One region of the Fictibacillus marinisediminis genome, then DNA from elsewhere that is predicted to be linked to it. Evidence: riboswitches for the same ligand, from Rfam matches in the RefSeq annotation. Region 1 holds a riboswitch; the other holds the start of a gene.
The links. A riboswitch is a leader RNA that binds a small molecule or an ion and turns the genes downstream of it on or off. The one in region 1 is predicted to bind FMN.

Region 1 (3,416 bases):
GTCGTGATTGTAAAGTACATTTTGTTCAACGCGTGTAATATTTGAATTATTGATAACCTCAACACCATGCTGAATGAACCAGTTTTGTACATAGTTGCTCAGGCGCGGTTTAAACCCGTTAAGTATGATCGGTCCGCGGTCGAAAAGCTTGATGTTCAAATCGGAACGGCTCTCGCGGAGTTCACTGGCTAATTCGACACCGCTCAATCCTGCACCTACAACACCGACAACTGCATTATGCGGAAGGTTATTTAATACCTGGTAGGTTTCGCGGGACTTGTCCACACTTTGAATGCTGAGCGTATATTCCGGAGCACCAGGGACATTATGATATTTATCTTCACAGCCTAAGCCAATGACTAATTCATCATAAGTCACAGTTTCATCATCTAAAAGGTGGATTTGTTTTCCGGCAAAATCAAGGCCGGTTACTTCTCCGTATTTCACCCTAAGCTGGGGATGTTCAGGAAACGGAACCCGGATATGGTGGTCGGAAATCGTTCCAGCAGCCAGCGCATAATATTCAGTTTTTAAACAATGATAAGGAAGCTTGTCGATTAAGGTAATTTGGACGTCGGATGGAAGCTCAGATGCATTGAGCAGGCGCTTCATGAGGCGCATTCCTCCATATCCTCCGCCAAGCAATACTAGGTGTTTCATTGTCTTTCCCTTCTTTCTATGGCACAATGTGTACTAATGTTGTCAATAATAGCAGTAAATCAACGTTTTCTACAGGCTTCAACGGAAGCGATTTCACATTCAAACACTTCTAAGTATAGCATTTTACTATAATTTCTCAACCATTTTCATGAAAAACCGAAGGGACAAGTTAAAGGGTTTGACTGTCCTGTTCGTACAAGATAGGATAGAAAAGTAAGGCGAGGTGAAAAGATGAAGCCGATTATCGAATTTTGTGTCAGCAACCTGGCCAACGGCTCACAGCGTGCACTAGAGAAATTGGAACAGGATTATGACCTGGATGTGATTGAATACGGCTGCCTCGGATATTGTGGGCACTGTGCCCGTTCTTTATTCGCTTTAGTGAATGGAGAAATTGTACACGGTGAAACACCGGACGAGCTGGTCGAGAACGTTTATAAATTTTTAGAAGAAAATCCGATGTTTTAATAAAAAACACGATTTCCTCCCCGGAAATGGTGTTTTTTTATATTCAGCGTTAGTTTGGCAACTAAGATGAAGTTCTAAACGACTTATAAATGCATTTACTGGCCAAAAACAGATTTTACTGGCGGAAATGAAAGAAATACTGGCCAAAACGTTACATTTACTGTGCGATCAAACTTTATGTAAACTGCATGGATCAATAGAAAAGCTGGCTCATCGAGTGAGCCAGCTTTTTCTGCATTTTTTAAGAATGCTGATATTGTCTATTCAGCCAAGGCTGAATCCTTGTATATAACACAATGAATAAAATTGTGATAAGTAATCCTTTGATCACATTGAACGGTGCAATCCCTACTAAGATCAGGTTCAGCATCGCATCACCGGACATTTGCGGTGAGTTCAGGAACCATGTGTAAGCGGGAAGAATCAGCACATAATTCAATACCCCCATCGCTAACGTCATTAAGACTGTTCCACTGACCAACCCTGCGGATAAGCCCTTCGTTGTACGATATTTGCGGAAGAAATAGGACACAGGAACAATGAAGATCGATCCAGCGATAAAGTTTGCCAGTTCTCCAACTGGAACCCCTGTCAGGTTGCCGACAATTCCGTAATGAAGGAAGTTCTTAATTGCTTCAACGGCAATTCCTGCGAGCGGTCCGAAGACAATCGCTGCAAGCAATGCAGGGACTTCGCTGAAGTCAATCTGCAGGAATGATGGAAGACCCGGAAAGGGAAAATCCAATAACTGTAATACGTACGCAATGCTGCTTAGCATGGAAACAGCCACCATTTTATACACTTTTCCCTTTTGCATGTTGAAATCTCTCCTTTTGTTGCGCCATCTCTGATTTCAAATGCAGTGCACCCCTGACAACAATAGAAAACCCTTAGCTTTTTATAGAAGCTAAGGGAGTGTGTCAGGCATCATCAAATAAACATTTTAAGAACGGTATGTCCTTAGAATGCAGCTGAGCGAGGGCTCAGTCGTTTTACAATAGATCTCTTTATTGTAAAAGAACTGAACGATGCACCGTCATCTTCTCCCATCCAGACTTTACTGTCGGCTCTGGAATTACACCAGATCAGCAGACAAGAAGCAACGAAACGATGCGTTTCAGTTCTTCTCATGAGCTCACGGGCTGATGAAGAGGGAATCTTCAAATACCGCCGGTCGGGAATTTCACCCTGCCCCGAAGATGGATCGCTATTTTTTTGTAGAATACATTGCTTATTATACTGCATAAAAAGGAATTTGGGAACCATTTTGACTTACAAAAGTTTAGTGGATCAAACAGAGAGGGAAAAGGTTACGGTTTGGAAAGAGCGGGGTAAAAGAAATCACACAGATGCTTGGCCTTCTGGTATACAATAGGTAGGAAATACTATATGCAAGGAGGGGAAACCTGGCTGTTCTGAGAAAGAAGCCAGTGGTTATGCTGACATTTGAGAATTCTTGGCCTTACGATAAAATGATGGACGATATCTATATAAATGAATGCCCGTTCTGCCATAAGTCCAATGTGCTGACGGCATTTTCTGAAGAAAAGCTGAACAGTGCAAAGGAAGGCATCAAGCAGCTGCTGGTCATGCCATGCTGCCACAGCAAGCTGACCATTTTAAACGCAGATGATGATTACTTCTGGACAGAAGAAAAATTAAGATAGGAAGAAAAGCTCAAGCGCCCTCAAGGACTGGGGCGCTGAAGCTAGACATTACTTCCGTGAATTTACTTTAAACAAAAACTGCCGGAAGCTTCCGGCAGTTTTTGTTTAATATTCTTTGATGATGTTATAGAATGTATCGCGTTCAACAGGTTTCTTGTTGGCTGTTTTTATTAAATGCACCAATTCTTTACGCGTAATGCCTTGAGAAGTGAGGGCACCAACAGAGTGAGAAATTCTTTCTTCAATCAAAGTTCCGTGAATGTCATCAGCACCAAAAGTCAAGGCCATCTGTGTTAATTGTACACCGATGTTGATCCAGTACGCTTTAACATGGTCAAAATTATCGAGCATCAAGCGGCTGATAGCGATCGTGCGCATGTCATCAAAAGCTGACGTACGGCGGGTAAGCCCCATGGAAGCTGTTCTTGGCTGCATCGCAAGCGGAATGAACACCATAAATCCGTTTGTTTGATCTTGAAGCTTTCGAAGTCTGTCCATATGAATCAAACGTTCTTCTTTTGATTCAATAGATCCGTACAGCATGGTTGCATGAGTGCGAAGTCCAAGACCGTGAGCAATCTCATGGGCTTCCAGCCATTGATCGGTAGAAGCTTTATCCGG
Region 2 (3,416 bases), 2.4 Mb from region 1:
AAGAGATCCTCCATTCTATGGAAGATCTATCTTCTTCTTTATATGATGTGATGCATTTGAAGAAAGGAACCGTATCGATCGGTCTGCCCCCGGTTATTGGAATATTGTATTTTCCAAAGATCATTGGTGATTTTCAAAAATCTTATCCTGAGATTGCCATCAAGCTGGTGGAGTACGGTGCGAAAAAAATAGAGGATGAAGTGCTTCATGGCAATCTGGAACTTGGAATATCGGTGCTGCCTGTAGATAACGAGCTGTTTGATGTGGTTCCATTCATGAAAGACGTAATGACGCTGATCGTCAGCAGCCAGCATCCGCTTGCCGAAAAGGATCAGGTGGAGCTGAAAGAATTAAGCAATGAGGATTTTATCTTTTTCACAGAAGAATTTGCTTTGTATGATTACATGCTTACACAATGCCGCCAGGCCGGTTTTGAACCGCAGATCGCTTATAAAAGTTCACAGTGGGACTTTATTACAGGTCTTGTAGGAGAGAACCTTGGCGTTTCTTTTCTCCCGCAGTCCATCTATGAGAAAGTAAATGATCAAAAAGTGAAAAAGGTGGAGATCAAAGGCAAGGAAATCCCATGGCACCTGGGAATTGTGATGAAAAAACATAAATATAAGACCTTTGCCATCAAAGAATTTATAAGCCATCTTTTACGGTACCATTAATATTACGAATAGGCATGAGAGGATGAAACACGACTAAGCCGCCAAGCTTTCTGTCACGATTAATCTTGTGATAGATTAGGAAACATAACTAAGTACTTTAACACGAAGGGATTGTGGAGAATGAACGAAACGATAAAAAATATTCTTTCTCACCGGTCGATCCGCCGGTTTAAAGATGAACCGATTCCGCAAGAAACCATTGAAACGCTTGTCCAATGTGCTCAGGCTGCTTCCACTTCCAGCTATCAGCAAGTATATTCCATCATAGGAGTGGAGGAGCAGAGTTTAAAGGACAAGCTTGCTGAATTGGCAGGCGATCAAAGCTATGTGGCCCAGAATGGCTACTTCTTCGTCTTTTGCCTTGATTATCATCGCCATCAGCTTATGGCTGAAATGACAGGCGGAAATGTTGATGCGACCGTACAATCCAAGGAAGGATTCATGGTAGGGATGATCGATGTTGCTCTTGCCTCACAGAACCTTGCTGTGGCTGCAGAGTCGCTTGGCTTAGGCATCGTCTATATCGGTGGTATTAGAAACAATCTTCGGGAAGTTTCCGAGCTGCTTCGCTGCCCTGATCATGTAGTGCCGCTGTTCGGCATGGCTGTCGGCTTTCCTGATGCCTCCCCTGGTCTAAAACCGCGTTTGCCTCAAGAAGCCGTCTTCCATAAAAATCAGTACAAGGATGACGAAAAAGCGCTGCCGGTTTTAAAGGAATTCGAGATGAAAACGGCAGAGTACTATAAAGAGCGCACAGGCGGAGCCCGGGATGAAGGGTGGGCCACTCAAATGGCGAGAACAATGGCGCAGCCAAAGCGGACCTATATGAAAGAATTTATTGAGTCGAAAGGGCTTGATAAGCAATAGCGAGAAAAAGTTCTGAGATATGATGTTTGAAATGAAAATAAAACAACGTTATACTTGTATCATGCTTTACAATTAAATATGTTTCCTTCGGGGTCGGGTGAAATTCCCAACCGGCGGTGATGAGGATTTGTCCTCTTAGTCCGTGACCCGGCTGTGCAGTGTGCATAGACGGTGGATCTGGTGAAACTCCAGAGCCGACAGTATAGTCTGGATGGGAGAAGGAATGAAGAACGCTTATTTGGCATTGTTTAAAAATACAATCCTTGAAAGCTTATTTCGTCATAACTGTTTATTGATGCTACGAGTTTATTCAGAACAATAAATAGGAACCCCCGGGAGAATTGTGTCTTCCGGGGGTTTTTTTGTTTCTGATGCTTAATCATCAAGTTCAGCCCATTCCTTAAATTAAGATATTTCAATAATAAACTCAGGGGGTGAATGAATGTTTACAGGAATCATAGAAGAATTAGGAACCATTGAAGGAATAAAAAAAGGCAATGAAACCATTGTACTCACCATTTCAGCTGCAAAAGTTCTCGATGATGTACAGCTCGGGGACAGCATTTCTGTAAACGGAGTTTGTCTCACGGTCACTACCTTTTCTGAAAAGAGCTTCACTGTTGATGTGATGCCGGAAACGTACAGAAGTACAGGGCTGAAAGAATTGTCATTCCATTCTAAAGTCAACTTGGAGCGGGCCATGGCGTCCGGCGGAAGGTTTGGAGGGCACTTTGTCAGCGGACATATCGACGGAACGGGAGAGATTGTCCAGAAACGGCCTGAAAAAAATGCCATCTATTATGACATTAAAGTACCGCAGCACCTTGCGAACTACCTTTTGCTGAAAGGTTCAGTTGCTGTAGATGGAACGAGCCTGACGATTTTTGGACTGACAGATGATACGTTTACGATCTCCTTGATCCCCCATACGGTCTCACATACCGTACTGGGTGCAAAAGCAAAGGGAGATTCGGTAAACATCGAGTGCGACATGCTTGGAAAATATGCTGAAAAATTTCTGTCCGGTAAGACTCAGCCGGAGAACAAGAAAACAGCCATCACGATGGACTATTTAACGGAGCACGGATTCTAGAGGCAAAGGAGGGTTTTACATGTTTCACAGCATAGAAGAGGCCGTACAGGATTTAGTTATGGGAAAACCAGTAATTGTGGTAGATGATGAGGATAGAGAGAATGAAGGTGACTTTGTTGCCATTGCAGAAAAAGTCACACCCGAAACCGTAAACTTTATGGCCAAGCATGGAAGAGGGCTGATCTGTGCGCCTATCGATGAGCAGCTTGCTGCTAAGCTTGAGCTCTCTCCAATGGTCAGCCATAACACAGACCCTCATGGAACAGCCTTTACGATCAGTATTGATCATAAAAGTACCACAACCGGCATTTCTGCACTTGAGCGGGCAGTTACCATTCAAAAGATGGTGGAGGAAGAGTCGAAGGGAGCTGATTTTAAACGCCCGGGACATATCTTTCCTCTGATCGCAAAAAAAGGCGGCGTCCTTCAGCGTGCGGGCCATACGGAAGCTGCTGTAGACCTGGCGATTCTGGCTGGTTGCAAACCGGCGGGGATGATCTGCGAGATCATGAATGAGGATGGAAGCATGGCTAGGGTGCCTGAACTGCAGGAAATCGCCCGAGAACATGACTTGAAGTTCATCACCATCAAGGATTTAATCCAATATAGAAACCAGAAGGAAAAGCTGGTGGCTAAAGAAGTTGAGATTAAGCTTCCGACGGAATACGGAGAGTTTACGGCAATCGGTTTTACCAATTTAATCGATGATAAAGAACATGTTGCCCTCGTTAAGGGTACCATCGATCCAGATCAGCCAGTGCTTGTGAGGGTTCACTCAGAAT

Region 2: linked by a shared signal. The riboswitch ahead of ribE (riboflavin synthase) and the one ahead of LCY76_RS17220 (ECF transporter S component) in region 1 are both predicted to bind FMN.

The regions. Positions count from the first base shown of each region.
Region 1 is NZ_JAIWJX010000002.1:3,224,549-3,227,964, reverse strand. Features, by position in the region: gene LCY76_RS17230 (NAD(P)/FAD-dependent oxidoreductase) at 1-660, opposite strand, end outside; gene LCY76_RS17225 (YuzB family protein) at 892-1,128, shown strand; gene LCY76_RS17220 (ECF transporter S component) at 1,370-1,945, opposite strand; FMN riboswitch at 2,163-2,333, opposite strand; gene LCY76_RS17215 (hypothetical protein) at 2,565-2,795, shown strand; gene mqnE (aminofutalosine synthase MqnE) at 2,901-3,416, opposite strand, start outside.
Region 2 is NZ_JAIWJX010000002.1:779,698-783,113, forward strand. Features, by position in the region: gene LCY76_RS04355 (LysR family transcriptional regulator) at 1-674, shown strand, start outside; gene nfsA (oxygen-insensitive NADPH nitroreductase) at 795-1,541, shown strand; FMN riboswitch at 1,621-1,768, shown strand; gene ribE (riboflavin synthase) at 1,984-2,634, shown strand; gene LCY76_RS04370 (bifunctional 3,4-dihydroxy-2-butanone-4-phosphate synthase/GTP cyclohydrolase II) at 2,654-3,416, shown strand, end outside.